Regions from separate parts of the Paraburkholderia sp. BR10954 genome, predicted to be linked through region 1. Evidence: predicted binding sites of a transcription regulator. Region 1 holds the regulator's gene; each other region holds the start of a gene.
The links. The regulator FNR, encoded in region 1, switches genes on or off when oxygen is low (the NO sensors DNR and NnrR bind a similar motif). The targets are predictions, from matches to a motif close to TTGATNNNNATCAA.
Positions count from the first base shown of each region.

Region 2: the regulator FNR is predicted to act here: its motif matches at 1,472-1,485, upstream of adhP (alcohol dehydrogenase AdhP).
Region 3: the regulator FNR is predicted to act here: its motif matches at 1,957-1,970, upstream of AB4Y34_RS39350 (universal stress protein).

Region 1 covers NZ_JBFRCK010000013.1:168,060-171,307, forward strand. The annotation lists gene AB4Y34_RS19735 (universal stress protein) at 1-104, shown strand, start outside; gene AB4Y34_RS19740 (PAS domain S-box protein) at 138-1,238, opposite strand; gene fnr (fumarate/nitrate reduction transcriptional regulator Fnr) at 1,361-2,143, opposite strand; gene AB4Y34_RS19750 (response regulator) at 2,160-2,567, opposite strand; gene AB4Y34_RS19755 (universal stress protein) at 2,816-3,248, shown strand, end outside.
Region 2 covers NZ_JBFRCK010000001.1:218,708-221,955, reverse strand. The annotation lists gene AB4Y34_RS01010 (MFS transporter) at 1-250, shown strand, start outside; gene adhP (alcohol dehydrogenase AdhP) at 386-1,411, opposite strand; gene AB4Y34_RS01000 (TetR/AcrR family transcriptional regulator) at 1,514-2,188, opposite strand; gene AB4Y34_RS00995 (4Fe-4S dicluster domain-containing protein) at 2,211-3,074, opposite strand; gene AB4Y34_RS00990 (molybdopterin-dependent oxidoreductase) at 3,086-3,248, opposite strand, start outside.
Region 3 covers NZ_JBFRCK010000077.1:5,207-8,454, forward strand. The annotation lists gene AB4Y34_RS39330 (hypothetical protein) at 1-462, opposite strand, end outside; gene AB4Y34_RS39335 (hypothetical protein) at 597-905, shown strand; gene AB4Y34_RS39340 (LemA family protein) at 953-1,249, shown strand; gene AB4Y34_RS39345 (flavodoxin domain-containing protein) at 1,241-1,600, opposite strand; gene AB4Y34_RS39350 (universal stress protein) at 2,053-2,889, shown strand.

The sequences.
Region 1 (3,248 bases):
GGCGCCTCGTGATCGGCAGCGTGGCGGAGCGGGTGCTGCGTTTCTCGACCTGTCCGGTGTTGCTGATGCGAGAGCAGATCAGCGAGGAAGCGCCCGAGGAGTAATCCGCGTTAGCGGGGCGCGGCGGCGTGGGGGCACTACACGAGCGCGTCGGCTGGTATCTGGATCGAGATCCTGAAACCATGGCCCGGCGAGCTGATGAACGATACGTTGCCGCGCAACTGCCGCACACGTTCGCGAATGCCAAGCAGCCCGAATGAAGTTGTTCCCTGCGCATGATCCGGCGCGACACCCACGCCGTCATCGTCGATATCGAGCGATACGATCGGGCCCGCGCAGGTCATGTCGATGCGTACGTGCCTCGCCTTGGCGTGCCGCGCGACGTTCGTCAACGCCTCCTGAACGATGCGAAACAGCGCCGTCGCCGCGAATTCGCCGCATACCGGCTCGGCGGGTTCGAGATGCACGCTGGAGCGCACGTTGTAGCGTTTCGTGAAGTCTTCGGCCAGCCAGTCGAGCGCGGCGGCGAGTCCGAGGTCGTCGAGCAGCGGGGGGCGCAGATCGGCGGCGATGCGCCGCAGCGAAGCGGCCATCCAGTCGATCTGCTGTTGCAGCTCGCGCGTTTGCGCCGCAAGCGGCTCGGTGTCGGCTTGCTTGTTCAGCTTCGCTTCGAGCAGCGCCACGCTCATTTTTAGCGCCGTCAGCCGTTGGCCGAGATCGTCGTGCAGTTCGCGCGCAATACGTTTCTGCTCGTTTTCACGGGCGATGTGCGTGTGCGTGGATACCTGACTCGCGCGCTCGAGTTCCGCGAGACGCATGCGCTCGGTCAGGTCGCGGGTGACCTTGGCGAAGCCGAGCAGCGCGCCGGACGCATCGTGCACGGCGGAAACGACCGCATTAGCCCAGAAACGCGAGCCGTCGCGACGCACACGCCACCCTTCGTCCTCGGCGCGGCCTACGGCTGCGGCGGTTTCCAGTTCGCGCGCGGGCTTGCCGGCCGCGATGTCTTCCGGGGTATAGAACTTCGAGAAATGCTGGCCGATGATTTCTTCGGGCGTGTAGCCCTTGATGCGCTGTGCGCCGGGATTCCAGCTGGTTACGCGGCCGGCGGGGTCGAGCATGAAGATCGCGTAGTCCTGTACCGCTTCGACCAACATGAAATAGCGATCCTCGACGGACACGTCCGACCCGGACGCAGCACTGGTGAAGCAGGAAGACTCGCCGCTCGATAGACCCATCGCTCCTCCGGGCGGCCACGCAAGGTCGCGTACCGCAACGCACTGAGTTATATCAGTTCAGGAGCGCCTGTTCCACCCGGCATGTCCCGCGAACGAACGTGGGGCGGGCGTCGCGCCGGTGCTCAGACCCGAGCCAGTCTTTCCGGATCTTCGATGCGGATCGTTTTGCCGTTCGCCTTGACGAGGTGCTCGCGCTGGAACTTCGAGAACATCCGGCTCACCGTTTCGAGCTTCATGCCCAGAAAGCAGCCGATTTCCTCGCGCGTCATGCGCAGATGAAACTCCGCGGCGGAAAAGCCGCGCGCCTTGAAGCGCTTCGACAGATTCAGGAGGAACGTCGCGACGCGCTGCTCGGCGGTCATCGTGCCGAGCAGCAGCATCTGGCTCGATTCGCGCACGATCTCGCCGCTCATCATCTGATAGATGTGATGCTGCATCGGTCTGATCTCGCGACAGATCGCCTCGAGCTGCGCGAACGGAATGATGCACACGACGCTATCTTCGAGCGCAATCGCATCGCAGTTCTGCTTGGCCTCGCCGATGCCGTCGAGGCCAAGCGAGTCGCCGGCAATCTGGAAGCCAGTCACGTGCTCGCGACCGTCGCGATGCATGACCACGGTTTTGAATGAGCCGGCGCGTATCGCGTAGATGCTTTGAAACTCGTCGCCCGCGCGATACAGCGCGTCGCCGCGTTTGATCGAGCGCGTCGAGCAGATCAACGCATCGAGCCGGCTCAGTTCGTCCGGTGTCAGCTCGGGCGGCATGCAGATCGCGCGCATCGCACAGGTGGAGCAGCGCGTGACGGCGTGGCGTGCCGCCGCGGTGCTGGGCGCGACGTGGATCGGTACGACGTGCGAGGTGCGAGGCGCGTCGTGGCGGGGTTCACGGACTGCGGCAACTTGCATGATCGGCTCCTGGCGGTCAGACCCGATGCGCACGACGCGCATAGGCAATCGCTTCGATGGCGCGGCAGGCGAGCTCGAACTCCGAGGTCTTGTCGAAGAAGAAGTCGGCGCCCGCCGCTTCGCACGCGCGGCGAAACGCCGTCGCGTCATGATTGGTCAGCACGATGCTGACGATGGACGGCCGCACCCGCGCTAGCGCAGCGAGCAGCAGGAGGTCGGTCTTGCCCGAGAAGCACGGGTCCAGCACCGCGACATCGGCGCGACTCGCGACGATGTCGTCGAACGCGTGCTCGACGCCCGCCGACTCGCCGGCGATTTCGATGCCGGGAATCAGCGCGATCAGGCAAGCAAGCCGGTGCCGGACCTCGACCGCATCGTCGACGAGGAAGATTCTCGATAAGGTGGCTGACGGGGCGGTGTCCATACCGACCAGTATTGGCGACCTAATCTTGGAAATATATCGGCAGCGCTTTAAGCGGTGCTAGGAGTTCAGGTAGTGGTTGTAGGATTATTCCTGGTGGGTTGCTGGCGATGTCGTCCAGCAGCGGCGGCACCGAGCGGCGGCCCGTTGACCTGCGTCAAGCCGAGTGGCGGGGCGCGCTTCACACTGTCGGTGCAAACGCGCGACGGCACCACTTCGGGTCATGCCAGCGCTTTCAGAGGGAGTCCGACATGTATGCACGAATTCTGGTTGCACTCGACGACAGTCCCAGCGCGCAGCGCGCCTTCGCCGAGGCGCTGAAGCTCGCGAAGCTGACCGGCGCCACGCTCGAAGCCTGCTGCGTGGTGGGGCACGGCAAGTGGTCGGACAATGCCGACGTGGCTTTCGAGCCGGAACCGGCGGGCGCGGCGCAAGATTTCGCCAGCCGCGCGCTCGATGGCCCGCGCGAGCTGTTGCGCGAGGCGCAGGTGCCGGGCGGCGTGCGGGTGATCGACGCTTACGCCGAAAACGTGTCGGCGGTGCTCGCGCGCGTCGCCGACGAAATCCAGGCCGATCTGATCGTGATGGGCACGCATGGCCGCCGTGGCGTGCAGCGCTTTCTGCTCGGCAGCGTCGCGGAGTCGCTCGTGCGGTCGACCGACATACCGGTGCTGATCGTGCGGC
Region 2 (3,248 bases), on a different contig from region 1:
CCTTGCGTACAACATTTCGGTGGTCGTATTCAGCGGCTTTGCACCGCTGCTCGCCACCATGCTGGTTCGGGCGACGGGATCCTTGACAGCACCAGCCTACTACGTCGTAGGAACATGTGCGGTCGCTCTGCTCGCGAGCTTTGCATTGCCCCGGGACAGTCTGCGGCCCATTTCAGCGCGACATTGGCTGAGGGCGCGCGCAGTCGCCCCGGCTGTCTCGCGGGAGGACTCGCACGTGCGCACCGATTGACGTGCAACTCGTGAAGACTACTCGTGCAGCACCGAGCCCAGCTGACGTGGATCAATGCCGTCGGTCATTTGGTCAGCGATGAACCGTCAACTGGATGAGCACGGCGCGCGATATCGGCACCAGGCAGTGGCTCATTCAAAGTTCAGCGAGTACGATCCGGCCGTCGACCTTGCCTTCGCGCAATGCGGTGAACACTTCGTTAATGTTCTCTAGCCGCTCATGGTGGATATGTGCGCGCACTTTTCCGTCGGCCGCGAATTCGAGCGATTCCTGCAGGTCGCGACGCGTGCCCACGATGGAACCGCGAACCGTGATGCCATTCAGTACCGTGGAAAAGATCGGCAGCGGAAAGTCGCCGGGCGGCAGGCCGTTCAGCGCGACGGTACCGCCGCGGCGCACCATGCCGAGCGCTTGCGCAAACGCACCGCGCGAGACAGCGGTCACGAGAACGCCATGTGCGCCACCGATCTGTTTCTGGACCTCGCTGGCAGGATCGGACGTCGAGGCGTCGATGGTGATTTGCGCGCCGAGTTTGCGCGCAAGTTCCAGCTTGTCGGGCGCGACATCCACGGCAACGACATGCAGGCCCATCGCGACGGCGTACTGGACCGCGACATGACCGAGGCCGCCGATGCCCGAGATGGCGATCCACTGACCGGGCCGGGTGTCCGTGACCCGAATGCCTTTGTAGACGGTGACACCGGCGCAGAGGATCGGCGCGATTTCGTCGAACGCGACCCCGTTCGGTAGATGACCTACGTAGTCCGGATCGGCGATCACATATTCGGCGTAGCTGCCGTTCACGGAATAGCCGGTATTCTGCTGCTCGTGGCAAAGCGTCTCCCAGCCCGTCTGACAGTATTCGCAGTGACCGCATGCGGTATAGAGCCACGGCACGCCAACGCGGTCGCCTTCCTTCACGTGCGTGACTCCTGCGCCAGTCGCCGCGACATATCCGACACCCTCGTGACCAGGGATGAACGGCAGCCGAGGCTTGACCGGCCAGTCACCATCGGCGGCATGAAGATCGGTGTGGCAGACCCCGGACGCCTTCACGTTGACGAGAATCTGACCCGCAGCGGGCGCAGGAACCGCCACTTCTTCTATCCGCAGCGGCTCGCCGAAGGCATGGACTACCGCAGCTTTCATGAATTGGGCCATTGGTCGCTCCTCAGTGAGTTTGTGATTCTCACGAGTATCCTCGCCAGACCCGCTAGTGCTTTGCGATAGATCAATGAAAACGACCCGCCCTAACGTATTGATCTAAGAGCGTAAGTGGAAGCGGACTGTTGCACCGGCATCATCCAGCGACTCAGGTTTCTCCAGTACCGGACCGGACCACGTGCTGGAAAATAAGGCCGTCAAAATGGCCCGAATCGCCTCGTTCGTCATCTCTTCCGGATTGCACAACCCGAAGAGGCGCATGCCGTCGCAGAGGCTTAGGATGCCCGCCGCGAGCGCTTCAGGTTGAGCAGGCCAGCCGCCGTCGCCTGGACGCGCGCCTGCGCACAGACACGCAGCCAGCTTCGCCAGCTTCCTTTGCCGCAAGCCGGTGACCCGCTCCCGAACCGTGCTATCGCGCGACGAGAGAAGGCCCGCTTCGACCCACAGCGGGAAGCAATCATTGTCGAATTCAGCGCAACTCAGACGCGCGAGTGCGCGAACCTTTTCCTGGTGCGACGCGCCAGGCAATTCGATGATCGCCTGCCAGTCCGCACACGTCTTTTCTACATCGCGTTGCAGCAATTCGAGTAGCAGTTCCAGCTGGCTGCTGAAGTTTGAATAGAAGGCGCCACGCGTGTAACCGGCCGCCTCGGCGATGTGTTCCACACTCGTCGCGGCCAGGCCCCGCTCGATGAACGTACGGCGCGCTGCGTCGAGCAGGCGCTCTCGCGTCTGCTCTTTTTTGCATGCGCGTGTCAGGCGTACCGGTTTCATGAATGGATACACAGCGCCAGCATCAGTCGACCTCAACCGCATTCGTCGACTGCACGAGGCCGATCTCGCCGACATACACGCTCTCGCCCAACACGCATTCGCGCGACGCATTGCCCAGCGCATGACGAATCTCGATCCGATAATGGCCGCTATCTTTGATGAGCCGCGAGAACCGGAAGTCGCCGAACGCGTCGGTGACGGTTTCGGCCACCTTCCGATTGCACCAGTACAACGCAACGGCCGCATCTGCGACACACTCGACGACCTGCCCCACCTGCGCGCTGACACTGCCGCCGATAAAGCAGGTTTCCCAACGATCGAGGCCGCTGTACCAGACGCGCGGACTGGTTTTCAGTCTCGGTTCCAGAACCTTGAGTCCTTCCCGTCTTGCCTTCTCAGCCATCGCGGCGTCATCGAGCCTGACGGTTTCGAAAACGCCCGTTGGGCAGGACTGTTCGCATCGCGGGTGCTGCCAACCTTGATCCAGCAGATGGGCATCGAAGATCCATGTCTGCGGCAGTTGCAATGCTTCATTCCATACGATCGCCTTGTATGGACAGGCCTTGACGATGTCCTTTCTGCCCCGCGCCTTGTCCGGATCAATGATGACGATGCCGTCGGCGCGCTTGCGGATGGCGTCGCCGCCTACACGCATGCATGGTGCGTCGTCGCAGTGATTGCACATGACCGGCAGGTACGTCGTCTCGACCATGTGCGAATCGCCTTGCACGCGGCGCATGATGCGAATGCTGCTTTCCGCATCGGCCGAAGCCGGTGCCGAGTAGCCGGGAAACTCGTTGCCAACGTGCTCGTCGCGCGCGGCGATCACGCAGTTCTGGCAGTTCTCGCAGCGCCCGACCTTGATAACCAGATTCCACTTGCTCATGGCGTTTCTCCTCACGCTGCACGACCGAGCAGGAACGCATCGGCGCCTTTCCATTTTTCGACCTGCACGAGGCATGAGTTCGGACTCATGCTGCTGGTGCCTGCCGTTTGCGAGCGGTCGGGCGTGAGCATGTTCATGCAGCCGCCGATCTCGACACGTTCGCCGTTTACTTCG
Region 3 (3,248 bases), on a different contig from region 1:
CACGAAGCCGAACGAATGCGGCAACGCGGTTTCGATCAGCGTATCGTCAGCGCGGACGATGCGGCTCGCGGAATGCGTGGTGACGAACGCGCGCGTACGTACCCATGCCGACTCGCAATCGACCGTCGGTTCGCAACGCACACAGGCCTGTTGACGCGCCTCGAACAGCGCGACTTCCTCGCGGCGGAAGGCCGCCTCGCGCGCGGTGCTCGCGCATCCGGCAACGAGCACCAGACATAGGATCGACACCCAGATCCAGCACGCGGCGCGCTTCATGACCGCGCCGGTGTCGGTGTGGCCGCCGAACCAATGCATTTGTCGATCTCGCTGGGTTTGCTGCTCATCGGGTTTCCAGTCTTTGTCGCGTCTGAACCCGGCCGACCGCAACTCCTGCGCCGCGAACTCGACATCGACGACCGCGTCGCGTCCCGTGACGATCGCTTCCCGGGTGTCTGCAAACATAGCGGCTCGTCGCGCATGAAGACTGATCCTGATCAAACATGCCATTGACGGCGATCAAGCGATGCCACTGCCACGCGTCTACGCTGCGATGAATATGGCCCCGGCCACATCCACACTACCCGGCGAGGACGACCTTGAGACCCGCCCTGATCGTTTCGATTCTGTTCGCGCTGCTCTGCATGTCAGGATGCGGGGGTGACATGGTGCCGGCTGCCGATCGCGAAGTCGCCGTGGCCTTTGCCGACGTGCTGGATCTCTACAACGAACGGCTCGAACTGACGGAGCAAGCGGTCTTGCTCGGCCCCAAGCATCTGTCGCCGGATGCGCCGGCGCTCGCGCAGATAGGTAGGTCGCGCACGGCGGTCGCGGATCTGCATGCGTCGCCAGCCCTGCTCGACTCGCCCGCTTCGTTCGAACGCTTCGATGTCGCGCACGCGATCTGACCGACCCGATCTCGCAACTGCTGATCGCATGCGAGGGCATCCGCCGCCTGAAAGCGAGCCCGGCGTTCCACGCGCTGCGGTCGCGGCTCGCCTCGTCCGCGGGGCGGATCGCCTTCGCGCGCGAGCGCTACAATGAAGCGGCCCAGCGCTACAACGCAGCGCGTCTCCGTTTTCCGTTCGACTTCGCGGACATGATTCATCCCACCCAGCATAGGCCCGCTTTCACGGCTCCGGACGGAACGCCTGTGCATCTTCATCCGCGCACCGATTTCGACGCGTTGCGCGGCTCGCTGCGTCGAGTCGCAACGTTTTCGACCGCGAGCCTGAACTCTCCGCTACACTAGCCACTCCATCTCGCGGCGCGCCGCCATTCTCGACCTGATCTTCTGCGCGAACGCGTCGCGCTTGACGCCGTCTTTGCGTCGATACAGCTCACTGCCGGTAAACACGCAGGTCGCAAGCGGCGCCTTGCCCGCCGCCTCAGACATCTGCTTCAGCGCCTCTTTGCCGCCGAACGCGCCCTCGCAGCAAAACAGCGCGAGCCGGAGAACCTGCGGGCCGTGCAATTCCAGCCACGCCCGAGCTGGCGCGCACGCGCCACGCGCCCAGACGGGCGCGCCAACGACGACGAGGTCATACGCTGCGACGTCGAGCAGCGCCGGGATGACCTCGGGCGTGTCGATGACACAGCGCATCGATCAACGATCCGACGAAACCGCGTGCACCGTTACGCGGTTCCGGACCGCCGCGTTCGCGAATCGGTTTGATGTCGGCGTCCAGCCTGGACGCGAGCAGCTCCGCATCACGCCGCGTTGTGCCGGTTCGCGAGTAATAGACGATGCGAAACCTGCAACGCTCGGACATATGCTTTCTCCGACATCGGACATTGGGCACCTCATCCGCCAATTGAGCGTCATGCGCTGCGAACGTGCCAGCTCGCGATGCGATGACGCTTCGATCAAGATTCGACTTGCGGGCGGTGGTGTCAGAGTAATTGAGCTCGGCCGGCAGCGATTGACCCACGTCAACTGGCGTGCGGCATCCGCGATGCTTGATCTGCGTCAACAGTCGTGCCGGGCTGGACCATAGACTAAATGTCACTACGGGCTGCGCCCGTTTCCACACGGTCTGTCAGGGAGCCTTGACGATGAGCTACAAAAGCATTCTCGTTGACCTCGATACGAGCGTTCGCGCGCATCCGCGCCTCGAGATCGCATTGCAGCTTGCCCGGTTTCACGCGCGGCTGACCGGTCTGTTTTCGACCTATGTGCCACCGCGCCACGTGTTCTTCGTCATGGCCGGCACTGCCGAGTACTACGCGGAGCACGAGCGCCAGCGCCACGAAAAGGCCGGCTCCCTCGAGCGGCTCTTTCATGCCGAACTCGCGCGTGCAAGGGTCGAAGGTCAGTGGATCACCGCAGACGGCTATGCGAACGACGTTGTGCCGCCGTACGCCCGTCTCGCCGATCTGATCGTGCTCGGACAGACTGATCCGGTCGACCCCGAGGCGGTCGTCGCCGAACAGTTCGTCGAGCACGTCGTGCTGTCGGCGGGACGGCCGGTATTGGTGGTGCCGTCGAGCGGGCGCGTCGCGCCGCCGGTCCGGCACGTGCTGATCGCGTGGGACGGCAGCCGTGAAGCCACCGGCGCGATCCACGACGCGCTGCCGTTCCCCGCGCATGCCGCGAAGGTGTCGCTGCTGACGGTCCATTCGCCCAGCGATCAACCGCCGCGCGACCGGATTCCCGGCGCGGACATCGCGCTGACCATCGCGCGTCACGGCGTGAAGATCGACGCGCGCGAGCTGACCATCGAAAACGACACGCCGGTCGGCGATGCTTTGCTGTCGCAGGCGTCGGAGCTCGGCTGCGACCTGATCGTGATGGGCGCGTTCGCGCACTCCCGCCTGCACGAAGTCGTACTGGGAGGCGCAACGCGCACGATGCTAGAGTCGATGACCGTGCCAGTGCTGTTGTCGCACTGAAGATCGCGCTTAAAGAGACCATCATGGTGTACGACACGGCGGGCTTCGATCCGTCGGTGACGACGGACCTTGGGCTACACGCGCCACTGACAGCCGAAGCGCGCGCGATCTGGGATCGCAGTCGCGAAAGGTACGACGGCGCTTTCGCGCGGCAGCCGAGCAGGCTCGCATTGAAGGGCTCTCATTGCAGCAGCAACAGACACCAGGCGAGGTACCGACCAAGGCTCCATCAGAGCTCCAACCGGAACGCAAACGGACGTGCTATTGCTGCGGGCACCCGAACCCCGCAGCAGCGTTTGAGTGTGAGAAATGCTTTGTGAGGCTCTAGTCGTCATGCCACTTCCGCAAAATATCCGGGA